DNA from 3 places in the Marinomonas algicola genome. Region 2 is predicted to be linked to each of the others. Evidence: predicted binding sites of a transcription regulator. Region 2 holds the regulator's gene; each other region holds the start of a gene.
What was found. Region 2 encodes sigma-54, which starts transcription at its own class of promoters, with help from an activator protein. Its sites were predicted from a motif close to TGGCACNNNNNTTGCTNT; they were not measured.

Region 1 (10,201 bases), 1.4 Mb from region 2:
CTGTAAAGATTAGTCAGAGAGACGATTCTTATGTGCTGGTTTGTAATGATAGGGTAGAGGATATTGAAGACGAAGACGATCCTTATGCAGACTTTAAGATCCCAGATGATTTGATGTGGTAAATACGTATTAATAAACATGAAGACGCAATCGAGAATGATCGATCCGCTTCGAAGCTGATCTCAAGTGTATTTGTCAACCTCCAAAGACGAGCTGATGTTTACCTGACGTGTTTTGTTTGATTTTTTGTTGCATATCAAAGGCTGTGACAGGTTTGGAGTAGTAGTAACCCTGAACATGGTTACAGCCAATCTCCTGTAAAAGTGCTTCCTGTTCTTTGTTTTCAACGCCTTCCGCAATAGTGGTTAAGTCAAAATGCTTTGCTGTTGCAACAATCGATTTAGTTATAGCAATGTCGTCTTTATTATGATGCATTTCTTTGATGAAACTGCGATCAATTTTTAACTTATCTAAAGGGAATTTTTTTAGATAAGAGAGGCTTGAAAACCCTGTTCCGAAATCGTCAAGTGCAATTTTGATTCCTAGGTTTCGTATGTCGGTTAACATTTTAATCGCTTGTGCGGGTTGTTTTATTAGTAAGCTTTCAGTTATTTCAAAGGTAATCATTTTGGCGTCTAGTTGATACTTTTTGATTAATCTATGGATCGTTTGGGGAACATCTTCATCAAACTGTCTGGCTGAAAAATTGATTGCCATGTTAAAGGCATCATTTTTTATTTCCCAGTGTGATAGTTGCTTGAGCGCTTCTTCTAGAACCCAATGCCCTATTACAATAATTAATCCTGTTTCTTCTGCAATGGGTATAAATACATCAGGTGGCACTCGTCCTCTTTTAGGGTGGTGCCATCTTATTAATGCTTCACATCCTGTTAGGTCGCCTGTGTTGAGGTCTATTTGAGGTTGATAGTAAAGTTCGAACTGGTTAAGTTGTATTGCTTGTCTTAAATCCTGCTCAAGAGATACTCTTTCGGCCGCCATTTTGCTTAATGATGAAGTGAAGAACTCATAGCGATTTCGTCCATTATCTTTAGCTAAATAAAGCGCTGTATCGGCATTTTTTAGTAAAATATCATGACTCTCTCCATCTTTAGGGTACTGAGAAATGCCTATGCTGGGAGTGACAATTAAGGAATTCCCTAAAATATGGATAGGTTCACCAATTCTATTTTTTAAGTTCTCAACAAATAATTTGATGTCTGGAGTGATAAGTGGGTCTTTGATTACGGCGACAAATTCATCACCACCAAGTCGACAAGCTAAGTTAGTTGAGCTGGTTAAGTTGGCTAATCGTGAGGCTGTTTTTTGTAGTACTTTATCACCTACTGCATGCCCTAAGCTGTCATTAATGAACTTAAAGTTATCAAGGTCCATGAAGAGTATGTAAAAGTAAGGGATTTCTTCATCGGTAATGCTTTGTTCTATAAAATCGTTTAATTGTCGTCTGTTTGGGAGGTCTGTGAGAGAGTCGAAATGGGCTAAATGTTCCAATTTTTCTTGAATACGTTTGCGTGACGTAATATCTGTAATGGTTCCTATGTAGCTGATAACGTCACCGTTTTTGTCCTTATGTACATTGATCGATAGCCACTCGGGGAATAAAAAACCCGTTTTATGTTTGTTGATTACTTCACCTTGCCAATGGCCTTTTTTTGTTAGGCTTTCCCACATGGATAGGTAAGTGTGTCTAGGGGTTTTTTGAGAGCTTAAAAATGAAGGGCTTTTGCCCTTAACTTCTGTTTCTTCATAGCCTGTAATTTCTGTAAACGCTGAGTTGCATTTAATTATTCTGTTATCCTTGTCGGTAATGATAATGCCTTCATTTGTGCTGTTAAAAACACGAGCGTCAAGCTCAAGGTCGGTTTGATTTTGTAATAGGATTTCTCTTTGGCTCTCTTGTTCTTCTCTGTAAGCTCTGAATGTTTTATTTATCCAGATTGACATAAATAGCGCGCTTAATAAGATAAAAGCACTGACAGTTAATAGCCCTAGCATTAGGTTATTGAAATTTTTATTTTGTTTAATCGTTTGAGCTAACCATTGCTGATTTATATAGTCATCGAATTGGTCTGAGTAATAGCCACCACTAATCTCCCAATCCCAAATAGGCTCTTTTATGGTTTGAGTTATAATGAAGTTGCTATCGTGCTTTGAATGGCTTTCATCTTGTAAAAAGAAGTAATTACTCAGCGTGTTGCTTTGCGTTCTTTCATGAGGTGTAAGACTCTTCCCCGCATTGTCTTTTATAGAAATAAAAAAAATGTTGTCGTTGATTTTTGATTGAATGCGGTTAAGTAGATTCTGTTTTAGGTCTTTTTCTGCATGGGTAATATAATCTCCTGAACCTATTAACCAATCATAAGGGGTGAATTTTTTAACGAAAGACAGCTTATTTTCCTGTAATGCTTGATTTGATTGAGGGATTGTCCATCGATAAGTTGCGAACCCTTCTTGCTTTTCTGAGGCGACGATTTCAAGGAACTCTTTAACAATATATTTCCCCGAATCATCCTGTTTATCAGAGATAGATTTGCCTTCAATCTCTGGAGAGGGAGGCATCAGGAGGTTGGTTCCTTGTAAGTCATCAATAAAAATATACCCACGGCCATCAAAAAATCGAATGTTTCTGAGTGTTTCTATAATGGTGTGTTTGATTTTTTCCTCAGGAAGGAACGTTTGTAACTCATGAAAGAGCTTTGTAGCGATGATGTGTGCTGTTAACACTTCGCTTTTGATCAAATATTTAAGCTTGTTTCGATTTTCGTTACTTTCAAAAGCGATTGTTTCAATAACATCTTTTATTTCTTGAACAATCTTTCGCTCATGCTCTAAGATGGCATTTTCTTTGAATTCAATAAAATCAACCCCTCTATTGTATTTCTCTTCCCATAAAAGATAGAAAAAAATGATCAATAAAGAAAATATAGCAAAGCCAAAAGACGCTAAAATTTGCTTGAATTGTAAGTTACGCGCAAGCTTGTGAAGCATGTAAAGTAAACTCGTTCTTGAAAATACACAGTATCCATAACTTAGAGTAATCATGGTAAGGGTTTACTTATCTATCATGATGTGGATCAATAAAAAGCAATAGATATTTGTTTTATCTATGATTTACTGTCTTAAACTTGCATTAAAATGAGTATTTGTATTTATGAGCTTTCGTCACTTTGTTTTTCCTCCTAAGGAGACTGTTTCTCTTAGCATTTTTGAAAGTGAACAAAAATTTCCAATAAATCGAATCTATTGTGTTGGGCGAAACTACGCAGAACATTCAAGGGAAATGGGTGATGATCCAGAGCGTGATCCTCCGTTCTTCTTTTGTAAGGATGTTTCTAGCGTTTTTGAGATACCTTTTTCGAGTGATTCTAGTTCTGTGCCATACCCTGCTGAAACCAGTCGCTATGAATACGAAGTGGAGCTTGTCGTGGCTCTTTCTAAAGGTGGGTTCAATATTTCAAAGACTGATGCGATGGATTGTGTTTTTGGGTACTCTGTTGGTCTTGATATGACAAGGAGGGACCTTCAATCCCAAGCAAAGAAAAAAGGGCGTCCTTGGGAAGTTGGTAAATCATTTGAATTATCGGCCCCATTAACACCGATTAAAACCATTCAGCAAGTTGGCGTTTTAGATCATGGGGCCATTGAGTTGAGAGTGGATGGCGTTTTAAAACAGAAAAGTGATTTATCCAATTTAACGTGGTCTATAGCGGAAGTAATTAGTCATTTATCCAGACTCTTCGAGTTGCATCCTGGGGATTTGATAATGACGGGTACGCCTGAAAATGTTGGCCCTGTGAAAGTGGGTGAAACCATGCAGGCTTCGATAGAGGGATTAGGTCGATTTGAATTGACCGTTTTCTAGTAAGTGCTTTATTAGCCTTCATAAAACACTTGGTTTTTACCCGATTAATTCTTTTATTTTAGAGAAAAGGTAAGAATCAGGTGTATTTTCTGAATTTCTTATGACTATTTTTACTTTCTAATTGTTAATTGCCTCTCTATTTTTTTCGTAAAATCGGCTCGTTTGCACACTTCTTTTGGTTTTTTTGATTTTTGATCCCCAATCAAGGATTCCGTATCCTTTTTTTTTGCCTTTTTCTTCTTGAGTTATTTCCATTAGTTTTAACTTATATGAATAAGTGTATTAATCAGGATCTCAGTTAAAGCAAAGAAAAATAAGATTATATTTAAGTTGTTGATTTTGCTGTATTTATTTTAATGTGTAATTTTAGTCATGATTATGTAAGTTCTTTCTTGATGCCATATTCGGTTAATTCTGCATGAAATATTGAGCAAAAAAGTAATTACCTAGGACCATATTGTTTACAAAAAAATTCGGCTTATATTGGTTTCACCGAATGCGTTCGGTCTGAGCGTTCGACTGATTTAGTGCAATAATTAAGAAGGAATAACCGATGAAAAGATCTTTAATCGCAATGGCTGTTTCAAGTGCGGCTTTCACATCAATTGCACAAGCTGCAGATGATTCTTACGTAGATGCTTACGGTAATATACAGCTTGTATACCATAATTCTGATGTAGCTGGTGGTGATAGTGAGAGTGAAATTACAGATAATGGTTCAACTTTTGGGTTCAAGGGCGAAACTAAGTTAAATCAAGGTTTGACGGGTTTTTTCAAATATGAATTGGAAGCCGATGCCGACGAAAAAACCAGTGATATAGATGTAAATCTTGATCAGGCGTATGTCGGCGCCAAAGGTGGTTTTGGTAAAGTGCAAATCGGTACTTTTGACAGTATTTATAATAATGCTATACAGGATGGCTTAGACCAATTTGAATTCGCAGGCATCAGTGGTTCAGCAACGACGACAGAAGGTGACACTCTTGCGTATTTCAGTCCATCTTTTGGCGGGTTTGAAGTTCAGCTTGCCGCTCAGGTTAAGGGGGATGCTGAGTCTGAGGTGTCATCAACTCAGGTTGAAGAAGGGGAAGCGTTTACGGCTGTCGTTAAATATAATCTAGACGCTTTAACGCTCGCCCTTGGTTATGACACTCTAGACAACACACCCAATGCAAAAGAAACCATCGGTCTATCAGCAAGCTATCAACTGGATGCTGCAATGACGTTAAAAGCGAAGTATGAAGAAAATACAGACGTTGATACGCGTATGGGTGTTGGTGCCAGCTATGAATATGGCATAGGTCGCTTGTATGGCTCATTCCAACAAGTAGAGCTAGATCTTGCTAACTCAGAAGATTATGACGAGTACGCTCTGGGTGCGACCTATAACTTGGGTGAAGATGTTTATGTGTATGTTGAAGCCGGTCAGCAATCTGCAGATGAGCTTGATTTCACAGCCGTCGGTGCTTACTACGGTTTTTAGAGATTATGGTTTCTAGAAATTATGGTTTCTAGAAATCTTTAATAATTATTTTGTCCTAACTTTATTCTTAGGCCCTTCTAACGTTTAGGAGGGCCTAACTGTAAAGTATGATCATTCAAGGTTCCATTTTAGGATCTTAATCGGTTTCTATACTGGGACTTTTTTAGCGCACCTTGAGTGTGCTTTTTTTTAATAAAGGTGTATGGCGGCCTAGAATTGATTGAAAGCCGTAAATCGCTGGTGAAGTAGGCTTGCTAATTCAGTACACTTTTTGCTTCTTAATATTTCAATAACTACCTCAGCTGTGCATAAGCCAACGGACTTTTGATTTCTTCTGAGTTGATACTCAGAGCGATGTTGAGAGCGGATGGCGTAATGCGGTAGCCCATGTAAATAAGGGCTTCTATGATACATTTTTTGAGCTTCTTGCCAGGTGCCATCTAAAATAACAAAATGCTCAATGTTAGGTAATTGTGCATCAGTTAGTTCTGATATTGGCCACTTCGCCGTCTCTTTTATCGGATACACAAGCGCTGTTTTTAAGGGATCAAGAGAAGCAAATATCTTATCAGGTATTTTTCTTTGCCATTCGATAATATGGCATTTGTCGGATAGGACTTTTTTTACAATTGGGCCAGTGCCTGTGGTTTTGACTAACTCTCTAGAGTGAGTAAGTAGGGTAATTTGCATCGTATTATAAGGCTTAATGTTATAAAAACTTGGGCTGATAATAGGTGACTTATTATCATCGTAGTGAGGGACCTATAATAAAGGATAAAAAAAACCCTAGCTAGGTTGGCTAGGGTTATAAAGAACCAGTAATAACTGGTTTTACAAGATTAGTCTTTATTCGTTGAGCTGATTTTATGCAAACTTAAGTCGGCACCATTAAATTCGTCTTCTTGAGACAGCCTAAGTCCACTAAGCATTTTGGTGACGCTATACACAAGAAATCCCCCGATCAAGGCAATGCTGATCCCAGCTACCGTGCCAATGATTTGGGAGACTAAGCTTACGCCCCCAAGTCCGCCCATTGCTTCTGTTCCAAAAATACCGGCTGCAATACCGCCCCATGCACCGCAAATACCGTGGAGCGGCCAAACCCCTAATACGTCGTCAAGGTTAGAAAATTTTTGTTGGATTAAGATAAACAGCCAGGTAAAAAGTGCGCCAGCTATTGCGCCAGTCACAAGAGCGCCAATTGGATGAAGAATATCTGAGCCTGCGCAAATTGCGACAAGTCCCGCTAATGGACCGTTATGAATAAAGCCAGGGTCATTTTTACCAAATACCATGGCCGCAATAATGCCTCCAACCATGGCCATTAATGAATTAACCGCAACCAGGCCGCTGACACCATCTAGAGTTTGCGCCGACATCACGTTAAAACCAAACCAGCCAATGCATAAAATCCATGCGCCAAGTGCAAGAAAGGGGATGTTGGACGGTGCAAATGCGACAACTTTACCATTTCGATAACGTCCTGTTCGAGGTCCTAAAAGTAAGGTGGCAGCTAAAGCGACCCATCCTCCTACACCATGCACGACAACGGAGCCCGCAAAATCATGAAATCCTGCGCCGAATTGCGTTTCTAGCCAAGATTGAAAGCCGTAGTTCCCGTTCCAAATCATGCCTTCGAATAAAGGGTAAACAAGGCCTACTATAATGGCGGCGGAAATAAGCATGGGATAAAAGCGTGCGCGTTCCGCGACTCCTCCCGATATAATGGCTGGAATAGCGGCCGCAAATGTCATTAAAAAGAAAAATTTGACGAGTTCATAACCATTATTTTGAGAGAGTTCTGTTGCACTTGAAAAAAAATGGCTCCCATAGGCAATTTGGTAGCCGATGAAAAAGTAGACTAGAGCTGAGACAGCAAAGTCAGTCATGATTTTAACCAGTGCATTTACTTGATTCTTTTGTCTCACTGTCCCAACTTCTAGGAATGCGAATCCGGCATGCATCGCAAATACCATTATCGCGCCTAAAAGAATAAATAATGTATTGGAACTTGATACAAGCGTTTCTACAGCATTATTAATTTGATCCACTAGGGGGTCCTCTCTGTTCTTATATGGTGCGTTTTTTTGAGTTGTTGTTTTTATGTGGTGCATAAAATATATTCGCGGGTGCTTTTATATTTATTGATCCATTACAATGCAAAAACTGGGCCTATTTGTATTAAATTGGTGCATTTTGTTTTTTTGTGTGATTCTCTAGACGTATCTTCTTATTAATTTTTCGTGAAGTTTTATTGCAGTTCTTCCCATTTGAATTTGGACATCATATTATCAAGGGGTGGTTTATTTTTATTTTGAGAGCACCAAAGGGTCGTTCTGTTTGAGATAACCATGAAAAAGGATGCCTCTTGAATGATAAATTCAGAGGTTGTAAATAGACTGACCCAATAAAGGGCAGCTTAATAAGTAATGAGGTTTGTATGTCTGGTGAATTAGTAACAGGTATTGTTAAATGGTTTAACGATGAAAAAGGATTTGGTTTTATTGAACGTGATGGTGGAGCGGATGTCTTTGTTCATTTTCGCGCGATAAATGGCACGGGTCGTCGTACTCTACAAGAAGGCCAAGCTGTGAGCTTTGAAGTAACTGATGGCCAAAAAGGCCCACAAGCTGAAAACGTAACCATCGTTTAATTTTTGCTTGTTATAAAAAAGCCACGCAGGTCGTGGTTTTTTTATGTCTTTGGGTAATGGTAGTAGGAGGTTGTTGTTAAATTGACCATTTTATATTCTTTTAGGCGCTGTCCTTACGCCATTAGAGCGCGTTATACGCTGGCATTATTAGAAGAAAGGGTAGAGCTTCGAGAGGTTGTATTAAAAAATAAGCCTGCCGCTCTGCTGTCTTTAGGAGGGCGGTCTACAGTCCCTCAGCTTATCGACCATGGCGACCGTTATGAAGAAAGTAAAGATATTATATTTTGGGCTATAGATAAAGCGACGCAATTAGGAGGCCATAGGTCCTCACTGGCCACTCAATTGTGGCCTAACAACCCCGTTCTAAGAGAGCACATTGAGCGGTGGATTGAAGAAAACGATAATGAGTTTAAGGCTTGGTTAGATAAATATAAATACGCAGATCGTTTTCCAGAGAATCCAGAGGTATTTTACAGACGCAAAGGGGAGCATTTTTTGTCTAAATTAGAAACTCAATTGAGTCAATCATCTTTTATATTAGGCAAAGAAATGACGTTGGCGGATGTGGCCATTTTTCCGTTTATTAGACAGTTTGCTGGCGTCAATACAGTTTGGTTTGAGAGCTGTGGTTACCCCCATTTAAAGTTGTGGTTGGCTCGCTTTTTAGAGTCGAGTTTGTTTTTGGTTGTGATGAAGAAGTACCCACAATGGGTGGAAGGCCAAGAAGAAATCTTTTTCCCTTAACAATCTTGTAATCGGGTTTTAGACGAAAAAGATCAGGCCATTCATTTAATACAAATAAATGGCCTTGCTTGTTAATCAATCGCGCCCAGTGTTACCCAATATAAAAAGTCTGGCTCGGCATCTTTTGGCAGGCTTGCCGTAATAAATTTATTGTTCTCATCTAAGCGGCTGGATGAGGGGAAGTTTTCAATCAAAAATTCTATGTTATTTTGAGCTAAATCGTACTGTTCTAAATCCATGTACGCTTGAATAACAATAGCTAAGGCATCTTCAATAGAGTCAGAACTTGGATATTGTTCTAAAACAGTTTGGCCGCGTCGTAAGGCCGACAGGGGGGCTTTACGCTTAAAATAGTATCTTGCAACCTGAACTTCATGTCTAGCGATAATATTCCTTAAATAGATCATTCTTACTTTTGAGTCAGGCGCATATTGGCTATCAGGAAAGCGTTTAAGTAGTAATGAAAATTCATTAAATGACGTTGTTAATTCTGATACGTCTCTTTCGCTAGGGTCTAAGTCTAAATATCGACCCAAAAAGCTCTCTGTGCTCTTGTAAGTACTAAGCGCTCTCATATAGAAAGCGTAATCCAGTGAAGAGTGGTCGGGGTGGTTCTTAATAAACCGTTCTACATTCGCGTGTGCGGCGATATAGTCCCCAGCACTGAGATAAGCGTATATTAGATCAAGTTCAGCACGTACAGTGTATTCACCGAAAGGGTAGCGGTTTGTTAAATCTTTTAAATGTTTTACCGCGGTTGTTGGTAATCCATCCTCTAGCGCCGCCTGCGCTTTTTGGTAATATTCTTGTTCTGGAAGGTCTGCTTCTTGTACTGTTTTGTTTGCGCAAGCGATTGCAAGCAAAGAAAAACTCGTAATTGTTATGAATCGCAGCAACGTCTGATGAAATCCCATGTATAATTAAAACCTTAAATAAGTAAAAGTTACCGAATTGGCTATCTGTGGCTCTAAGTGTGAACACTGTGTTCAATAATAACAGAGCTGAGTTTTTATTATCACTTGATGATGTGTGAATTTTATGTAATTTCCACTCATCAACAATTTAAGTACATTGTATGGCAGAGCGTATTGTAAAAGAAGCCCAAGTTCCCGTGGATTTTAGTGGCCAGAGACTGGATCAAGTCTCTACTGAACTATTTGAAGATTTTTCAAGGTCTCGTATTCAGTCTTGGATAAAAGAAGGTACCATTTTAGTAGATGGTAAAAAAGTAAAAGCAAAAGAGAAAGTGTTTGGGGGAGAGATTATTTCGTTAAGTGTTCTTGTAGAAAATCAAGAAGAGCATTTACCAGAGGACATCCCGTTAAATATTGTTTATGAAGATGATGATATTTTAGTGATTAATAAGCCGGCAGGACTTGTTGTGCATCCAGCGTCTGGGCACAGAGATGGTACCTTGCTTAATGCGGTTTTGCATCATGCT
Region 2 (10,201 bases):
CGCCAAAACTAGACTAGCGGACGCCCTAAGATCTGTCGCCATTACAGGGGCACCAGTAAGACTCTCACAACCTCTTACGATGGCGGTATTACCCGTCACTTCAACATCCGCCCCCATACGCATCAGTTCATTCACATGCATAAAACGGTTTTCAAAGATATTTTCAGTAATACTACCAACCCCCTCAGCAACAGCATTCAATGCCATAAACTGGGCCTGCATATCCGTTGGAAAAGCTGGATACGGAGCGGTACTAATGTTTACGGATATCGCTCTCTCTCCTTTCATATCAAGCTCTATCCAATCATCACCCGTTGCAATGGTCGCACCAGACTCTTCTAGTTTAGCGATTACAGCTTCTAAGGAACTTACATCCGTATCAATTACTCGAACCTTACCTCCAGTGATCGCTCCAGCAATCAGGAAAGTACCTGTTTCAATTCGATCAGGCATCACTGAGTAAGTCGTTCCATGCAGCCGTTCTACACCTTCAATCGTAATAGTATCCGTACCATGGCCAGAAATTTTTGCTCCCATTGCAATCAAACACTCAGCCAAATCTACCACTTCAGGCTCACGTGCGGAATTTTCTAAAACTGTTTTACCTTCTGCAAGGCACGCCGCCATTAACAAGTTTTCCGTACCGGTTACCGTCACTTTATCGAAGAAAATCCTAGCACCTTGCAGACGACCATCAACACTTGCAATGATATTGCCATTCTCAACTTCAATTTTTGCCCCCATTGCCTCTAAGCCGCGCAAATGAAGATCGACAGGACGACTTCCTATTGCACAACCGCCAGGCAAAGAAACGATGGCTTTACCAAAGTGACTTACCAAAGGGCCAAGAACTAAAATTGAGGCCCTCATCGTCTTAACCAACTCATATGGAGCTTCATAATTATCTAAAGTAGAGACATTTAGCTCAACACACATTTTCTCATCAACAACAACGCCACACCCCATCGACCCCAGCAACTCCAACATGGTTGTAATATCATGAAGATGGGGTAAATTCTTAATCGTTATTAACTCTTTTGTAAGCAAAGTTGCTGCAAGAATAGGCAAGGCAGCATTTTTCGCGCCAGATGCTCTAACAACACCATTTAAAACTCTACCACCACTAATAAGTAGCTTATCCATAATATTTTCTCTTGTATTAGTTTTTTGCTTTGTCTTGATCAGGGGTAAGCGTTTTCATTGTCACTGCGTGTATCGCGCCAGAAGAAATGGCCTCTTGCAAATGTGAGTAAACCAATTGCTGTCTTTTGACTGTGGACAAACCTTCAAATGCTGTGCTAACCACTGACACTTGAAAATTGCAGCCTTCGCCTTCAGCAATAACGGTAGAGTTTGGTATGGAAGATTCAAGTAATTTTTGTACTTCGTTTGAATTCACAGAGACTCCTAAATTCATGCTTATAAAATAATGCATGAATTCTACATCAGGACAGAGGACTTCTTAACACCATTCTTGCATTCTTACGTAAAATTACTGAAATATTATTAGAAAAAAGAAGTATAAAAGAAAGATAAGCGCAAAATCACACAACCTATCTAGAAGCAACAACGATTTCATCTAAGTTAGAGAGCTGTAACAAACCCATTAACTGTTGACTAAATCCTATAAATAAAATTTTCTTGGTCTCTTTATTAGCCTGTCGCATACAAGCCAATAAAACGGATATTAAACTGCTATCACCACCAACAACTCCACTCAAATCAACCTCCAACTCACCAGAACTTTTTGATACAAGAGCCAAAAGCTCATTCTGTAAAGATTCAAGCTGAGAAGAGAGATACCTCCCCTCTAACAAAACACCTTGATTAGTTGAAATACAGTTAATCAATATCTCACCCTTCTTTGCTTGCAAGAGATCTCTGCCACGCATCAATTGCTTTATCAATATTATTTTTATTACTTTGAACCATGATTCCAAATTGCTTTCTGAACGTCAGACCAAAGTTAATATCATTAATAACAACATTACTTAAAAACCAAGCGCTCGACGCCGTATCAGGTTCCATATAAAAATCGATCTCGATAGGAGAGCCTGCATCAGTAACAAACTCAACATTGACCTTAACCTCACGACCAGATTGAGGCCCCAAAGGCAATACTTTGATTTTGCTACTATCAAACTCTAACAAAGACCCACCATATGTATCTAACAAAGTGTCCTTTGTAACGATAGCAAAACGCTGCCTTTGCTCAGCAGTTGCTCTTCTATAGTACTTACCCATGACTTTTTTGGAAAAATCATCAAAATTAATAACAGGCGACAAAATAGCGTCTACTCGTTTGACCAATTCACCTCTATTTTTTGCTAGAAACAGTTTATCCTGCACTATTTCTACGTTAAATTGATCGACAACATTTATTACTGTCTTTCTCGCCTCCTCATTCGCATACACATGTGCGCACAAGAAGACCATAAAGAATGAAGCCGCATACCTACAAACAAGATTAAACATTATTTACTATCCCCTGAAGTAGAGTTAAACAGAAACTGACTAATTAAGTTTTCTAACACAAGCGCCGACTGAGTATCATAAATTTCTTCTCCCTCAGTGAGATAAGTATCTTCCGCCCCTATCGATATACCTATGTATTTCTCCCCCAACAAACCGCTAGTTAAAATAGCCGCCGCACTGTCAGTTGGCAAATTATCCACATCTTTATCTATATTCATGGTCACCAGCGCCATATATAACTCTTTGTCTAGAGAAATACTCTCTACACTACCAACCGTCACCCCTGCAACCGATACTTTTGCTCTTTGAGTCAATCCACCAATATCATCAAATCTAGCCACAATTTGATAGGACGCTTTTTTATCCGAAAACGCCAACCCACTCACCTGAATAGCCAAATAGGCTAAAGCAGCACAGCCCAGTACTACAAATGCACCAACGAGCAACTCAACTTGCTTGTTTCTCATGTTAAAAATCCCCAAACATTGCGGCTGTCAAAACAAAGTCTAACGCCAAAACTGATAATGACCCCAAAACAACCGTTGTTGTTGTCGCCTTGCCAATTCCTTCTGATGTAGGAACACATTCGTATCCTTGATAGACAGCAATCCAAGTCACGGCAATTGCAAAACAAAATGACTTTATTACCCCATTTAAAACATCATTACTAAATATCACCGATTGCTGCATCAAACTCCAAAAGCTACCATCATGAATGCCAAGCCAATCGACGGCCACAAATTCTCCCCCCATTATACCAACCATTGAGAAAACAATACTCAATATAGGAAGACAAATTAGCCCAGCAATAAAACGAGGTGCGATTACTCGCCTATAAGGGTCTACTCCCATCATTTCGAGGCTAGACAATTGCTCAGTTGCTTTCATCAAACCAATCTCAGCCGTTAAAGCAGAACAGGCACGGCCAGCAAATAATAAGGCAGTTACGACAGGACCTAATTCTCTTAACAAAGTTAAGGCAACCAGTTGGCCAACGGATTGCTCAGAGCTAAATTTAACTAAGATAGAGTACCCTTGAAGGGATAAAACCATCCCAATGAACAACCCCGAAACGACGACAATAACCAGCGAAAGAACACCCACAGAATAAATCTGTTTATTTAGCAACGCCAACGCACCAACAAGTGATTTCGGCCTATGGAAAACCGATTGAAACAAGAGCAATCCAGCCCGACCAATTGATTCAAGCCAATCGAATACACTTGCGCCTACTTTTGTTAGGTTTTTCATTACCTCTCCAAGTCCAAATCCGCTTTATATGAATTTGCCGGATAATGAAACGGTACAGGACCATCGGGCAAACCACCCAAAAACTGCACAACTCTTTCATCATCAGAACAACGAATTTCTTCTGGCGTCCCTTGAGCAACCACACAGGCATTCGAAATAATATAAACATAGTCTGCAATGGACAATGATTCTGTAACATCATGTGACACTAAAACCGATGTAATTCCAACAGAATCATTCAAACGCTTTATAAGCTCAACAACAACCCCCATCGATATCGGATCTTGCCCTGCAAAAGGCTCATCATACAAAACCAGCTCAGGGTCTAGGGCGATCGCTCGAGCTAAAGCCGCACGACGTGCCATCCCACCGGAAAGCTCTGAAGGCATTAACTGAGCCGCCCCTCTCAAACCGACGCTTTCCAATTTCATTAAGACAATGTCTCGTATTGTCTCTTCCTTATAATTTGTATGTTCTCTCAAAGGGAAAGCGACGTTTTCGAAAACACTGATATCCGAAAATAAAGCGCCACTTTGAAACAACATTCCGATCTTTTTACGCAGAGTGTAAAGTTCAGTTCGAGAAATTAAAGGAACATTCTTACCATCTACTAAAACGCTCCCGATAGAAGGAAATAACTGTCCACCAATTAAGCGAAGTAAGGTTGTTTTACCCGTTCCACTTGGGCCCATAATAGCGGTAATTTTGCCTTTGGGGATTTGTATGGAAACATTTTTATAGATTTCTCTGTTGCCTCGAGAAAAACTCATACCTTGGATATCTACATAGAATTCTGACAAAGACCTTTCCTTCTCTCAAACTCAGTATTGCGATACTACCATCGTCATAAGTTAAAGAGAATGCAAATAGAAAGGATTTATCTCGACATAAACATCGGTTAAGTCTTGAATTTACTTCATAAACTTCATTAAATAACACTCCTTACGAAAACTGAGAGTTAAACACTAAATGCTACTTTTTATTGCCGCACTAATCTCTGGCTTAATAATACTGGTTATAAGTTCAGACAAGTTCATTGAACATTCAGCTCTAGTGGCTGAAAAACTTAACATTAGCCCTATCATCATTGGCCTAACTCTTATCGCATTAGGAACATCCGCACCTGAAATGGTGGTTTCAGCAATCGCCTCACTTGATGGTGCCCCAGAAATAGCAATAGGCAATGTACTAGGCTCTAATATCGCCAATATTGCTTTAGTTTTTGGCTCAACACTTTTTATAAGCGCCATTTCAATTAAACAAGGGCTATCTACCAAAGAGGTGCCCTTGTTAATGTTCATCACCTTACTGGTTGGCGCTCTACTTTACGATCTACACCTAAGCATTTCAGATGGTGTCATTTTAGTTATCGCTTTTATTGTCGTGCTAACCTTATTGCTACGTGGCAGTAAAAACTTAGAAGAAGAGCTGAGCGAAGAATTACCAGACGCCGAGACAGCAAGTCTAGGAAAATCTCTTCTGATCGCTATTCTTGGCTTGATTGCTTTAATCGGCAGCTCAAAACTGCTTGTTTGGGGTGCCATTGGTATCGCTCAATTTTTTGGTGTCAGCGAACTGCTGATTGGACTGACTATTGTGGCAATAGGTACCAGCCTACCTGAGTTAGCGGCCTCAATAACGAGCGTAAAGAAAGGCCATCATGACATGGCTATTGGTAATATTTTAGGGTCGAATCTTTTTAATTTAGCCACAGTACTTCCCTTACCTGCATTACTGGCCCCAAGCTTCATTGAAAGCAATGTTTTTTACCGTGATTACGTATGGGTTCTTGGTTTGACGATGCTATTTTGTTTGTTAATCGTATTTTTTAATTCTAAAAAACGAACGGCAATCCCAAAATGGGTTGGTGCTCCTCTAATAATTGGCTACCTAGTGTATTTATTCACCCTTTATCAATCGAGCACTATCTAAGTAACGTGAATCAATTGAAAAACAAGGTAACAAAATGAAAAAATGGCAACTCTTACCACTGTTATTAGGTGGACTATTGCTATTCTTCTTGGCATTTTATATGGGTCTGACCCCAAAACAATCTTTAATTGAAGCCGAAGCACTTGATAGTGCACCAGACTATTTTATTACGGATTTTAAAATAGTGGCATTTGACATAAGTGGTAACAAGGTCGAAACATTAAGCGCCAAAGAACTCAAGCACTACAACGAAGCAAATGAGTCTTATCTTCAACAGCCAAATATGTCAGAATCACAACAAGGTGGCAGTTGGGTCGCAAAAAGCGATTCAGGACTGATTAACGACTCCACAAAAGAGATTAATTTATACGGCCGTAGTGAGATAGTTCACACCAGCAAATCTGGTAACACCGTTCATTTAAGCGCGGATAAAATACTTTACAGCGAAACCAAGCAAGAAATTTTTGCTACTGGTAATGCCTCATTATTGTCTGAATCAGGCAAAACCCAAGCCACTGATATTGGCGTAAATATAAATGACGAAACTGTTGCATTTAGCGGAGAAGTAAATGGTCAATATAAAACAGCTAAATAAAAGATTGATAGCGCTCGCCATCCTGACTTCTAGCACGCTAAGTTACGCGTTGGATAATGACTTGCAAAGCCCCTTAAACATTGCGGCTGACAAGGCCTATTTTGACCAGGGCTCTGGGATAGCGATTTACGAAGGTAATGTCACTGTTAAGCAAGGCTCCATTTTCATTCAAGCCGATTACCTAAAAGTTACAAGCTCAACAGACACCAACCAGTTTCGCCAACTGGATGCAACGGGATCACCTGCAAAATTCAGCCAACAAATCGATGAAGATGGGAATCATATAATTAGCCATGGAGATAAAATTCGTTATCAAACAACCGACGCTACGCTTGAATTAAGTGGACAAAGCTACGTAAAGCTTAAAGGTGACGAAATCAATGCTGACTTCATTCAATACATGATAGATAAAGGCACCTTCACAGCTCGAAGGGATGATTCAGGTCGAGTAAATATGACTTTATTACCGCAAACACAAGAAGGTAAATAATGGCATTACTGGAAGCTAAAAACTTAGCGAAAAGCTATAAAAAAAGACCTGTCGTAATTGACGTATCTCTTTCTGTCGAGTCCGGTGAAGCCGTTGGTCTTCTGGGTCCTAATGGAGCAGGTAAAACCACTTGTTTTTATATGATAGTAGGCATGGTTAAAAATGATAACGGTGAAATATATATTGATGGAGAACCTGTAACGACATTGGCCATGCACTCTAGAGCTCAAAAAGGCATTGGCTACCTTCCGCAGGAAGCGTCTATATTTCGAAAAATGTCTGTTGAGAACAATATCCTTGCCATTTTAGAAACCAGAAAAGACCTAACAGACACACAGCGTAAAGAAGAACTTGAAAAACTTCTCGAAGAATTTCATATTACTCATATTAGAAAGAATTTAGGCATGGCTCTTTCTGGAGGCGAGCGACGACGAGCAGAAATAGCCAGAGCCCTAGCAACCAACCCTAAATTTATATTATTAGACGAACCTTTTGCAGGTGTTGACCCTATCTCTGTTGGCGATATAAAACAAATCATTAGGCAATTACAAGAAAGCGGCATTGGGGTTCTTATTACAGACCATAATGTAAGGGAAACCCTTGATATTTGCGACAAAGCTTACATTGTCGGAAACGGCCATATCATCGCTTCGGGCGATGCTGAGACCATTATCAACAATGAACAAGTAAAAAAGGTTTATTTAGGTGAGAACTTCCGCCTTTAATCTTTTAATTTCCCAATAAAAGGGAGTACTATGCATAACTCGTTCCAACATAATCAAACAAAAAGCGTTTCTCTATGAAGCAGTCTCTACAGTTGAAAATGGGTCAGCAACTGACCATGACCCCGCAGCTACAACAAGCTATTCGCTTATTGCAGCTTTCTACAATAGATTTACAACAAGAAATACATGAATTTCTTGAGTCAAACCCCCTATTAGAAATTGACGATGAACAAAGCTCATCTGAGACAACGGCAAACGAATCTGAACAAAAAAAGCAAGAGGAGCCAGAAACTCAGCCAAGTGAAGAAGCCACAATTGAATCTGAATGGACGGATAGTATTCCAGAAGAGCTCTCTATTGATAGCTCATGGGAAGACACCTTTCAAAGCTCCGCGGCCGTGTCTGAATCCCAAGGTTTCGAAGGGGATTTTGATTTTGAAAGTCGCAATTCCGCTTCTGAGAGCATTCAGGATCACTTAATATGGCAACTTAACCTGACTACGATGTCAGACAGAGATATTGAAATTGCCTATTCTTTTATTGAAAGCGTTCAACCAGATGGTTACCTAGGTGCCTCACTGCATGAAATATGGGATTCTCTTCAGGGAACCATTGAAGATTTAGAAGAAGACGAAGTTGTTGCTGTTCAACATAGACTACAACGCTTTGACCCTGTGGGGGTATGTTCCGTTGATTTGCGAGAATGCTTGCTGGTTCAACTTGAAGCCTATTCAACACACCCTTTGTATAAAAATACAAAAACGGTAGTTGATCACTATCTAAACCTCTTAGGTAACCGAGATTTTTCCCAGCTTTGTAGACGCGCGAAACTAAAAGAAGATACATTAAAAGACGTTATTCATTTAATACAGCAGCTCAACCCAAGGCCAGGCAGTTTAATTGATGCAGATGACACAGATTATGTTATACCAGATGTCTCAGTTAAGAAGAAAAATGGTGAATGGCAGGTTGAGTTAAACAACGACGCTCTACCGCCAGTAAAAATCAACAAAACCTATTCAACAATGGCAAATACTCTGAAGAATACTGAGGACGCAACATACATAAAAAACTCACTTCAAGAAGCCAAGTGGTTTATAAAGAGTTTACAAAGCCGCAATGAAACACTACTAAAAGTGGCTAGCTGTATTGTTGAAAAACAGATAGACTTTTTCGAGCAAGGCGAGGAAGCAATGAAGCCGATGGTATTGCATGATGTTGCCGAAGAAGTGGGCATGCACGAATCCACTATTTCCCGCGTGACCACGCAAAAATACATGCATACACCGAAAGGAATATTCGAATTAAAATATTTTTTCTCAAGCCATGTAAATACGGCTTCAGGCGGAGAATGCTCTTCCACAGCAATCCGCGCTATGATAAAAAAACTTGTTGCCGAAGAACCTGCTAAGAAACCATTAAGTGACAATAAATTAGCCACCATTCTAGAAGAACAAGGGATTAATGTAGCAAGGAGAACGGTTGCAAAATACAGAGAAGCAATGAACATTCCTCCTTCAAACGAAAGAAAACGATTAGTTTAATACTGGATAAAAGACTCATGTCACTTATTACTATGTTAAAACCAGAATTGACTCTGGCAAAACAGAAGATTATCAGCAAAAAAAGAGTACTGGAAAATATAGCAAGTGCGGTATCAAACAGATTACATTGTGACGAAAATGCAATCTACGCGGGACTATTAGCCAGAGAAAAACTTGGTAGTACGGGAATCGGGGAAGGCATCGCTATCCCGCATTGTCGATTAGAGTCGGCTAATCATGCTGCAATATTAGTTATGTCGTTAGAAAGCTCTATTGATTTTGACTCTATAGACAGAAAACCTATAGATTTGATTTTTGCACTCATTGTACCGCCAAGTGAATGCGACGCCCATCTCTCGACACTTGCTCAAATTGCACAATTAGCACAGTCACCCAATGGGTTAAACGCTTTAAGAGAAGCGCAAACTAATGAATCACTATTTGCAGCATTTGAAAAACTGCTACAAGGATAAACATGCAAGAACAATCTATTACTATAATTAACAAGTTAGGACTGCATGCACGAGCGGCAGGTAAACTGGTGGAAACCACATCTAAATTCAGCTGTGATATCACCATTGAAAAGGATGGTCGTAACGTAGATGGCAAAAGCATTATGGCCATGATGATGTTAGCGGCAGGTAAAGGTACTGAAATCACTATCAAAGCAAATGGTGAAGATGAAGAGCTTGCATTAACAGCCATTATTGAGCTTATTAATAACCGCTTTGGTGAGGGTGAATAGACCTTCAATTTAAGAAAAGTCATTATGTCAGAGCAAGCGACGCTAACACATCTAAAAGCCGTAACAGCCTCACTTGAGGCTGGCACCACTTCCCAAATACGCTATTTATTAAATGGCGCGTTACCGGCTCAAGACGTCGCTCGCTTATTAGAGTCATCCCCCCCTAAAGAGAGACAACTTCTTTGGGACCTAATTGATAGCAAAAACGAAGGTGAAATCCTTCAATATTTAACTGAAGACATTAGTATTCCTTTCCTTAAAAAAATGGATACTAAACAACTCTTAGCTGTGTCAGAGCAATTCGAGACCGATGACCTCGCTGACATGCTACAACACTTACCAGAAAAAATTGTTAAAGAAGTGCTGGCCTCCATGTCAGCACAGAATAGATTACGAGTTGAAGCCCTACTAAGCTACCCAGAAGACTCCGCTGGTGGCTTAATG
Region 3 (10,201 bases), 1.8 Mb from region 2:
TCAAACGTCGTCGCGGACGTCATGGTTAGATTATAAGTATCGGTTGTAATTTCACTCGATTTTCCCGCTTCAGGACGAACTTTAACACTATGGGACAAACTTGAGTTGTCGGCTTTTTGATTTATTTGAACAGCATCAAGTGAAAAAAGATTTTTACCGTATTCACCATTATAATCTAGGCCTAACTTATTTTGCTCATTCATAGTGTCGGCTAGAACAATGGCCTGTTGGCCTAAACGTCGATCCATTTCAGTCAGCATATCATTACGATAATCCATCAGCGCACCAAGCTGACCACCTAAAGAATCGTTATTCAATCCAATTTCATAGCGACCGAAATCCAAGGTTAAATCGTATTCGGTAGGATCAAGCTCATTAGGTGATAACTTCAACGTCTTAGTATCATCTTGTAATACCAAAGGTTGCCCATTTTTCAATTGAAGCTCCATCAAGCCATTACTATCATAAGACAGCTTAACCTCAATCATTTCACTAATGCTTCGCGCCAGCTCTTCCTGCTGGTCTCTTAACTCATTAGCAACACGCCCACCCACCGTTTCTTGAACCAATATCTTTTCATTTAAATTCGCGACTTGAGCCGATAACTGATTAATCTCGTCAATAACAGAATTAAGTTGATTATTCGCCAGCTGATTTTGATCTTCAACAAAACCTGCTAACTCATTGTATTGACTAACCATGTTATTAAAATTGTTAAACGCGCTGTCACGTGTTGCTAAATTCGTCGGATCGGCATTCACCGACTGCAAGGCTGAAAACATGTTATCAAGATACGTATTCAAGGATACCGACTGATCGCCTACAATTTCATCGGCTGTTGAGGCTAATTGATAAAACTTTTCATAATAATGGTTCAGAGAGGTATCCGCGCGAACTTGCTGGTTCAGGAACTGATCAACGACTCGCTCGGTATCTCGTACCTCGACCCCACCATTCAATGTGGAAGATAGAACCGTGGTTTGTCGATTAAAGCCAGCCGTATTAACGTTAGAGGTATTCTGCCCCGTCGTTGTAATGAGAGCATTACTGGCTTGAATACCAGATAATCCAATTGAATATAAGCTTGCAGCCATAATGACTTACCTCGATTTCACTTTGTCTTTTCCAGGCTAGGAACTTAGCAAGGATATTAAGTATATCGGTTAGGCATGCAAAAACTTGACCACTTTATAAAGAATATAAGAGAGACCTAAAGAAGTGTTTTAAACCATTTACTTGAGAGGATATTACCTATTTTTTGACTGTAGTTAGGGTCCGTCGCGTACCCACCTTTCTGCAAATAAGCGGCAAACATTGCCGCATTATCGCCTGCCATTAAGGCATCTTTATACCGCTCACTGTCTTGTAGAAAACGAGCGTAATCATTAAAGCTTTCAGAGAAGGAATTATAAGCTCGAAACGGGGCCTTCTGTTTTTTTGCAACGCCATCTTCATACTCAAGCGTTGTAACAACCGCTCGATCTCCTTGCCAGCGAGAGTCCGCCTTTATCCCAAACATATTAAAGCTTGCACTACCATCCGCTTTGGCAATAGGAAACTTTCCCCAACCTGTCTCCAGCGCGGCTTGAGCTAGAATAGCTTTAGGATCAACCCCAAGTTGCCTACCCGCCTCTTGAGCTAACGGCCAAAGGCGCTCAACAAAGGTTTCAGGGGAATCAAATATCACACTTTTAACCGGCACAGTATCCGCTTGAGATGCATCTAAAGCCCCAACTTTAACCGCCGTTGAGTCAACAGTTTTTGCCGATTCCGCTTTTTCTAACAGGCGCCTCCCTGCCTCTTGCGCCATCAACTGAATCTTTGCCAAGTCTTGTGAAGCAATACTTTGTAGCAATTTGGAGTCACCTTCTACATCACCTGTTGCAGCCGATAAAGAAGCACTACCACGGCCCTCGAATTGACGAATGAGAGCGTCCGCTAAACCCACACCACCGGAGGTCGACATTGATTGAGCCATTTGAGAATCTAACATGTCTTCGTATTGCCTAGTTTGATTACTGGAAAATAAATCTGTACCACCAATAACCTCATTAGCGCTGCGCATATTCTTCAACAACATACCAATAAAAATAGATTCAAACTCTTGAGCCACTCGCTTTAAAGCCGCATCAGGGTCTTTCTGAGCCTGCGTTTTTAAATTCGCTAAAGAGGAAAAGTCGCCATAAAACTCATTAGCATTAATTTTATTCATAACGTCCTCTCACTTGCGAATTCAAAAACATAAAACGCTATATTACAACAAGGTCTGCATTCAAAGCGCCCGCTTGTTTGAGACCCTCAAGTATCGCCATCACATCACCCGGTGCAGCACCGACCTGATTAACCGCTCTTATAATATCATTCAAAGAAGCCCCAGGATCAAAAAGAAACATATGACCACTATTTTCATCAACCGTAATTTCGGTGCGAGGAGCCAAGATTGTCTCGCCACCAGCCAACGCATTAGGCTGGCCGATTTCAGGATTTTCTTTAATGGTTACCGTTAAACTACCGTGCGTCACGGCCGCTGGCGTTACCGTCACGTTTTGACCAATAATAATGGTTCCTGTCCGTGAGTTAATGACTATTTTCGCTCTCTCCTTGCCCAGCTCAACCTCTAGATTTTCTAAAATGGACAAGAATGAAACCCTCTGGCTTGGGTCTCTTGGCGCCGATACCCGGATAGACGTTGCATCTAAGGTTTGCGCAATATTTGGTCCCAATAAATTATTAATACGATCGGCTACGTGTTTCGCCGTCGTAAAGTCGGGGCGATTCAAGTTGAAGGTTAATGTGTCACCTCGATTAAAACTATTCGGCACAACCCGCTCTACAGAAGCACCATTTGGAATACGGCCAACCGTAGGAATATTAATCGATAATCTAGAGCCATCGGCGCCTTGAGCACCTAAACCACCAACCACCAAGTTACCTTGGGCAATAGCATACACCTCACCATCCGCACCTTTTAATGTCGAAAGCAACAGAGTTCCCCCTCGCAAACTACTGGAATTACCAATAGACGATACAGTCACATCAATACTTTGACCGGGTTTTGCAAAAGCAGGCAAGGTAGCGGTTAAAGAAACAGCCGCCACATTATCTGAATTCGTTTGCACCCCTTCCGGCAAGGTTATGCCAAATTGGGACAACATACTGGCAAAACTTTGCTCTGTAAAAGCCGTATTATCACCCGTACCATTTAAACCAATGACCAAACCATAACCAAACAATTGGTTGTCACGAACACCTTCAACCGTAGTAATGTCTTTCAGCCTTTCAGCATAAGACACACTCGCCATCATCAGTAAAATCAGTATAGTTAACAGTTTCATAAGCTCAACCTGACAAAATAAAAAGCGTTCATAGCAAACCGTTCGACAAAAGCATCAAAACGGCATCCAACTTGAGTTAACAAATCGACTCAACCAACCCTGCTTACTGCCTTCTGAAAGTTCACCTGTACCGGAATACGCAATACGAGCATCCGCTAATCGAGTGGAACTTACTGTGTTTTCCGCACTGATATCAGACTCTCTAACCAGACCAGACACTCGAATGTACTCTTGACCACGGTTTAGGGTAATCCATTTTTCACCACGTATTGCCAGCAGACCATTTGGATAAATATCATACACGGTAACCGTAATACTACCGGATAAACTATTACTTTGATTGGCATCAGCACTGCCTGAAAAGTCACTGTTCGTACTGGGTAAATTTGTATCCAAACCAATCGGAATGCCTAATAAAGTAGGATTTGAAATAGTTGATGAGGACGACTTAGACACACTAGCATCATTTGACTTAGTAGACCGAGTACTTTCACTCAAGTTTATCGTCAGAATATCACCAATCCGTCTCGCCTTTTTGTCTCCAAAGAAAATATCCCCCATTCCCGCCTGATAAATACCGCCATCCGCGTTTCGGTTTGCTTGTATATTTTCTTGAATGACAGGCGCATAAAAAGGATCATCAGAGGTCGGGGTTGGCTCCACTACCGCACAGCCCGTTAACCAAACACCTAAAGCCGCCAATATAAACAATCTCATACTTTCACCTATTCACTTATTAGAGCTGCTGAGTAACAAAACCTAACATTGAATCCGCTGTAGAAATGACTTTAGAATTCATCTCATAGGCTCTTTGAGTCGTAATCATATTCACCAGCTCTTCGACCGAATTGACATTCGATGCCTCCAACATCCCCTGACGAAGTTCGCCAAGTGAATCTTCACCAGGAACACCAACAATAGGCGCGCCACTGGCATTTGTTTCCGCAAATAAGTTTTGCCCTAGCGCAGCCAGTCCAGAAGAGTTAATAAAACCGGCGATGTTAATAGCGCCCACTTCTTGGGTATCCGTTTCCCCAGCCCTAAGCACAGAAACGACACCATCGTCACCAATCGTGATTTCCACCACATCGGGATCGATTGTCACGGCAGGCTCAAGAGGCAAACCATTTGGTGTCACGATTTGACCATTGCTGCTCAATTGAAAACTACCGTCTCTTGTATAGCCAATAGAACCATCAGGTTGCAGCACTTGAAAAAAGCCGTCACCCTGAATAGCCACATCCAACTGCCTGTCCGTAACGTTGTAATCCCCCTCAGAAAAGTCCTTTTGAGTCGCCGTAACACGAACACCAGAACCAATTTGCAGACCTGAAGGAAGCTCATTATTCTGAGTACTCAAACCGCCAGGTTGCCTAACCGTATGGTACAAAAGGTCTTCAAATACAGCCCTGTCTTTTTTAAATCCAACAGTCGAAATGTTCGCTAAGTTATTTGAAACAACAGACAATTGCTTATCCATTGCGCTTAACCCAGTTTTACTAATCCAAAGAGCTGAATGCATACTTTCACCTATAAAAAATTCTTTTCAAAACAAACATCCGTTTGCCTTCTCATACTACAATCACTGTTTACGCATTACGCTGCAATATGCGTGCCGATGCATTTTCATTGTTCCTAACGGTGTCCATTACCTTAATATTTAACTCAAAGCGGCGAGACAGACTCATGATATGCGTCATCTCTTCGACAGCATTGACGTTACTGCTCTCTAAAAAGCCCGATATCACTTTCGCATTCGGGTTCTGCTCAAATGTCTGCCCCTCTTTACCGTAAATCAAGCCACTGTTACCCTTCTCTAATTGCTTAGTATCTGGATCAACGATTTTAAGTTGGTTAATAACAGCCGTTTCAGCCAAGCCAGCACCTTGTGGAATAATAGAAATGGTGCCATCGTCGCCAATGGTAATTTTATCGAGAGGAGGAAGGAAAATTGGACCGGCATTGCCCATGACTGGCAAACCTGTACCGGTCACCAGCTGACCAATAGACGTTATTTGCAAATCCCCTGCGCGGGTGTAAGCCTCACGGCCAAGCTCATCCTGTACCGTGATGAACCCCTTATCTTGCACAGCAATATCAAGGTCACGACTTGTTTGAATGAGATTGCCCGCTTCAAATCGGGTTCCAGGGTTTTCCGTCATAGCAAAAACGCGGGACGGAAAATGCTCACCGTTAATTTGCATTGAACGGGCTTGTTCAAAATCAGAACGAAAGCCGGTAGTACTGACATTAGCCAAGTTGTTTGCATGAATCGACTGAGCATGCATTGTCTGCTTGCCGCCGCTCATTGCTAAATAGAGTGCTCTATCCATTAGCCATACCCTCAAAATAAGAATCTAGCTAATACAATACAAAAAATATGCCAATAGGAATGAGCACAAAGAAATACAGAAACAACAGACGCACAAAAGCCCTCCCTATCATAAGGAAGGGCTTGGTATTTCAACCTATTAACGTAAGTTAATTATCGTCTGAGTAACCGTATTCTCTGTCTCTAAGGTTTTAGAGTTGGCTTGATAGTTTCTCTGAGCTTCAATCAAAGCAACCAGTTCAGAGGTTAAATCAACGTTGGACTCCTCAAGAGCGCCCCCACGAATACCACCTAACGTACCTGTATTCGCTCGGCCAATGTTTGCCACTCCGGAGCTTGAGCTTGCCACCCAAGCCGTATCACCAGCAGGACTCAACCCATCCGTATTATCAAATGTAGCCAATGCAATCTGACCTAAAACCGCCGTTTGTTGATTTGTATAGGTCGCCATCAAAAAGCCATCTTCATCAAAAGACACTCCTTGTAACTCACCAGCCGCAAAACCATCTTGCTCAAATCGGTCCGTACTGGTTAACGCGTATTGCGTTGTTCCAGTAAGATCCACAGGAATAGTCGCCGTTGGATCAGTTGGATCAAAACCAGTAATTGAAAGCTGAATAGGTGAAGAGATAGCAAAAGGAGGAAACCCTTCATACGTACCCGATAAATTACCCGCCGCATCAAATGTCACAACCGTATCTTCTGGTACAAAACGCGTCTCAGCCGCCGTAACCGGATCAGTAAACGTTTGCTTACCATCAACCGTCACTTTCAATTCGTACGTATTCGACTCACCTTGCTGAATAAAATAATAACCCACTGTGTGCTTCTCACCCAGTGTGTCATAAATATTCTTCGTATTACCGTAAGTATAGCTTGCTGGGTCGGCAGGATCGAAAGACTTCCTCGCCACATTCGTCGGCTCAATCACATTAGCAACCGTCAATGTATCAGCAATCGCAATACCATTTAAATTGCCTGCTAAGGCAAAATCAGCTTGAACCAAGTTAGTAATATCAGTGACTTCCGGCTCTCCCGCGCCTGAATAAAGAACCTGAGATCCTCCAGGTTGAATAACCCCAACTGAATCTCGATAACCATCGGCACCATTAAAAGTAATATGTTGATCGGCTAACCATTCGTTACCCGCATCATCAACAGGAGACCCATCAACGGTTGCATAAACCTGATACGTATTAGGCAGTTCAGATTTAGCATAAAAGTAAGTAACGATGTGATTTTGAGGAGGCACCTGCCCATCCGCCACCGTCTGTGTTTGAGTATAATTAAAGGTCTCAGGATCCGTTGGATCAAAAATAGCGTCTATGTAAGCAGGAACGTCTTCAGACTCCGAATCTAAGTTAGCCTGAATTGAAATGGCCGTTGTAGCTTGCGGCGCAATACGCTCAGTGGGCACAATTAGATTTTCAAGATTACCACCAATGATACCTTCAACGGCATTATAGCCTTGAACATTTGCGCCATCGTTCGTTACCAGATAACCTTCTTCATCTAATTTGAAGTCACCCGCTCGCGTAAACGCCTGAGTCCCCCCCACATCCAAAACAAAGAAGCCAGTTCCATCAACCGCTAAATCAAGGTTGCTCCCTGTATCAGAAATATTACCAGGAGCAAACTGCTGGGCCACATTATTCACACTGACACCAGAACCGATAGCATTACTACTACCTGCACCCAAGACGCTCGTATTATAAAGATCTCCGAACTCAACACGAGAGCGTTTAAAGCCAGTCGTATCGGAGTTTGCTATATTATTACCTGTAACACTCAAAAAATCCGCAGAAGCTTTGATGCCTGAAAGTGCTGTATTAAATCCCATAACGCCCTCCGATTAACCTACTATTTCCAATTCACCAGACAATTTTAATTTACCATGACCAGCAACATTAAGTTCGGTACCATTAGCACCATTAATTGTGACACCCTGAATCTTCGAAGGAAGCAAGGTAGATAACTCAACCACGTCACCCTCAAAGGTTTGTGAGGACGCAGAAAACTGATAATTGCCAGGTGGCAAAGGATTGCCATCTTTATCCATGCCATCCCATTTAAACTCATTCGACGATAAATCAAACTCATCAATGACACGGCCATTCGCATCAGAAACCGTCAGACGTGTCGATTTCGCATCCTCTGGAATACTGACCCTCACATCAATAAGGCCATTCTCAGAAAGCTCAGCCGACTTCTGCGAAACGAACACAGACTTTCCAACCAAGGTCGTCGCTCCCAAAGCTTGACTTGATGTTATTGAGGCCGCCATGTTTTCTAACCGTGAAGAAATTGTCCCAAGTTGCTCTACTTGATTAAACTGAGACATTTGCGCCACCATGTCATTGGTATCTTGCGGCGCCGTTGGGTCTTGATTTTTAAGCTGCTCAATATAGAGCGTCATAAAGACATCTTGATCCCCAATGCTCGCCTTTTCAACAGCCGTTTGAGAATCAATACCTGCAGACGCCTTAGCCTTATCAGTGCCATACTGGGCAATCAAACTGTTTAAACCATTATTTACTTCAGCCATACATCACCCCTTAAGATTGACCAAGCGTCAAGACTTTCTGCATCATACTTTTAGCAGAGTTCATGATCTCAACGTTTGTTTGAAAAGAGCGAGAAGCAGACATCATATCGGCCATTTCCTCTACAGGGTTTACGTTTGGATAAAACACAAAACCGCTTTCATTTGCCATAGGGTGATCAGGCTCATACCTTGGTTCTAAAGGCGCATCAGACTCAATAATCCCCTTAACTTGAACGCCGATGCCAGCTCCCATGCCATTATCGTTAACATTATTCCAACCATGCGCTTGCATCGATTGATCAAACATTTCAGCAAAAACAGGTTTGCGAGCGCGATAGGTTTGATCGGCAGAGCTTGAGACACTGTCAACATTCGCAATATTACTGGCAACCGTATTTAAACGAACACTTTGAGCGCTCATTGCCGAGCCAGCGATGGCAAAAATATTATTTAAAGACATACTTATTGCCCTCCTGATAGAGCTTTCTTCATACCACTAATCTTCCTATCCAAAAACAGGAAACTGGTATCAAACTGCAGTGAGTTTTGTGCAAACTCAGCCTGCTCTCTTTGCATATCAACCGTATTACCATCAATAGATGGTTGACTTGGCGTGCGATACAGTAATTCATCAGAATCAACAGCGGAAAAACCTGACGACTTTGAAAAATGCTTATCACTTGTCGCCGTCATAGATAATTGATTTCGAGTCGCGTCTTGCATCATAGACTCAAAGCTAATATCACGAGCTTTAAAGTTTGGCGTATCCGCATTAGCTATGTTATTTGCCAGAACGGCTGAACGAGCACTACGGTACAACAATGTTTTATCATGCCCAGCCAACGCGCCTTCAAATGTAATAGCCATATCGATAACCTTATTTATAACTTAATTCAATCTACTATTGATTAAGCAAAATGAATGCCAGAAAATAAAAACCATATATTTCAACAGGTTAGTTTTATTCTATTTTAAAAACGGCAAAAAGCGGCAACAGAGAGGCAGTAGGAAAAAGAAATGAAGCAGAAGATAAAAAACGGACAGAAACAGACAATTTAAGGGCTCAACACGTCACAAGAGAGCCCTTTTTGATCACTTAACTCGGTAGACAATACCAGGATGGCACTGAACAATTTCAAACAAAGATGAGAGCCCACTCAACGCCTCGGAACCACCTAAGAACAGATAACCACCAGGGTTAAGTGCTTTGTGCATTCTAGTGAGAATATCAAGTTTTAACTCGGCGGAAAAATAAATCAGTACATTACGACAAAATATCACATCAAACTTACCCAAACCCGCATAAGAATCGATTAAATTCAAATAACGAAAGTCCACTCTACTCTTTATAGGGGATTTGATTCTCCAAGAGCCACTGTCTAATTTATCAAAGTATCGCTTTTGCATACTTTCGTTTAGACCGCGAACAATGGCCAGACTGTCGTACTCAGCCTGTTTTGCGTGCTGTAAAATATTAGTACAAATATCTGTCGCAATAATTTTTTCGCCCGCTCTAAGCTTTCCAGGATTCATTGACTTGTATTCATCAATAACCATACTGATCGAATAAGCTTCTTGACCCGTTGAAGCCGCCGCTGACCAAATTCTAATTGGTCTATCCGACAACTCAGGTAATATTAATTTTTTCAGGATATCGAAGGGATGGGAATCTCGAAACCATAACGTTTCATTAGTCGTCATAGCATTAATAACTTCTTCTTTCAATTTGCTATTTCTTTCCAATAATGAAACCAGGTCTTCTAATTTAGCAATGCCTTCTCTTTCAATTAATTTTCCAAGCCTACTAGCAACCAAATATTGCTTATTGTCACTCAACATAATACCGCATACTTTTTCCAAGTATTGCCTAAACTTTATGTATCCCTGTGGCGTTATTACACTTGTACTACTTAACATTCTCACTCCCAAAAAGCATAAAACCAAACATAAATGCTATATGTTGACATACCTTTAAATTACTCATCTTCA

Region 1: IEZ33_RS13935 (ammonium transporter) is a predicted target of sigma-54. The motif match lies at 7,520-7,537, and genes of this name have one in related genera.
Region 3: flgF (flagellar basal-body rod protein FlgF) is a predicted target of sigma-54. The motif match lies at 5,704-5,721, and genes of this name have one in related genera.

Annotation. Positions count from the first base shown of each region.
Region 1 covers NZ_CP061941.1:3,044,267-3,054,467, reverse strand. Annotated here, with positions in the region: gene IEZ33_RS13960 (DUF2058 domain-containing protein) at 1-122, shown strand, start outside; gene IEZ33_RS13955 (bifunctional diguanylate cyclase/phosphodiesterase) at 196-3,006, opposite strand; gene IEZ33_RS13950 (fumarylacetoacetate hydrolase family protein) at 3,170-3,880, shown strand; gene IEZ33_RS13945 (porin) at 4,434-5,363, shown strand; gene IEZ33_RS13940 (DTW domain-containing protein) at 5,574-6,071, opposite strand; gene IEZ33_RS13935 (ammonium transporter) at 6,203-7,414, opposite strand; gene IEZ33_RS13930 (cold-shock protein) at 7,804-8,016, shown strand; gene IEZ33_RS13925 (glutathione S-transferase) at 8,098-8,760, shown strand; gene IEZ33_RS13920 (outer membrane protein assembly factor BamD) at 8,832-9,674, opposite strand; gene rluD (23S rRNA pseudouridine(1911/1915/1917) synthase RluD) at 9,836-10,201, shown strand, end outside.
Region 2 covers NZ_CP061941.1:1,666,986-1,677,186, reverse strand. Annotated here, with positions in the region: gene murA (UDP-N-acetylglucosamine 1-carboxyvinyltransferase) at 1-1,143, opposite strand, end outside; gene IEZ33_RS07570 (BolA family protein) at 1,160-1,399, opposite strand; gene IEZ33_RS07565 (STAS domain-containing protein) at 1,554-1,850, opposite strand; gene IEZ33_RS07560 (MlaC/ttg2D family ABC transporter substrate-binding protein) at 1,855-2,475, opposite strand; gene mlaD (outer membrane lipid asymmetry maintenance protein MlaD) at 2,475-2,942, opposite strand; gene mlaE (lipid asymmetry maintenance ABC transporter permease subunit MlaE) at 2,944-3,726, opposite strand; gene IEZ33_RS07545 (ATP-binding cassette domain-containing protein) at 3,726-4,496, opposite strand; gene IEZ33_RS07540 (calcium/sodium antiporter) at 4,696-5,658, shown strand; gene lptC (LPS export ABC transporter periplasmic protein LptC) at 5,693-6,253, shown strand; gene lptA (lipopolysaccharide transport periplasmic protein LptA) at 6,228-6,743, shown strand; gene lptB (LPS export ABC transporter ATP-binding protein) at 6,743-7,468, shown strand; gene IEZ33_RS07520 (RNA polymerase factor sigma-54) at 7,543-9,012, shown strand; gene IEZ33_RS07515 (PTS sugar transporter subunit IIA) at 9,030-9,485, shown strand; gene IEZ33_RS07510 (HPr family phosphocarrier protein) at 9,488-9,757, shown strand; gene mgtE (magnesium transporter) at 9,782-10,201, shown strand, end outside.
Region 3 covers NZ_CP061941.1:3,445,289-3,455,489, forward strand. Annotated here, with positions in the region: gene flgK (flagellar hook-associated protein FlgK) at 1-1,094, opposite strand, end outside; gene flgJ (flagellar assembly peptidoglycan hydrolase FlgJ) at 1,211-2,212, opposite strand; gene IEZ33_RS15815 (flagellar basal body P-ring protein FlgI) at 2,250-3,335, opposite strand; gene flgH (flagellar basal body L-ring protein FlgH) at 3,390-4,052, opposite strand; gene flgG (flagellar basal-body rod protein FlgG) at 4,072-4,857, opposite strand; gene flgF (flagellar basal-body rod protein FlgF) at 4,925-5,668, opposite strand; gene IEZ33_RS15835 (flagellar hook protein FlgE) at 5,807-7,507, opposite strand; gene IEZ33_RS15840 (flagellar hook assembly protein FlgD) at 7,520-8,212, opposite strand; gene flgC (flagellar basal body rod protein FlgC) at 8,223-8,672, opposite strand; gene flgB (flagellar basal body rod protein FlgB) at 8,675-9,079, opposite strand; gene IEZ33_RS15855 (CheR family methyltransferase) at 9,305-10,129, opposite strand; gene IEZ33_RS15860 (chemotaxis protein CheV) at 10,189-10,201, opposite strand, start outside.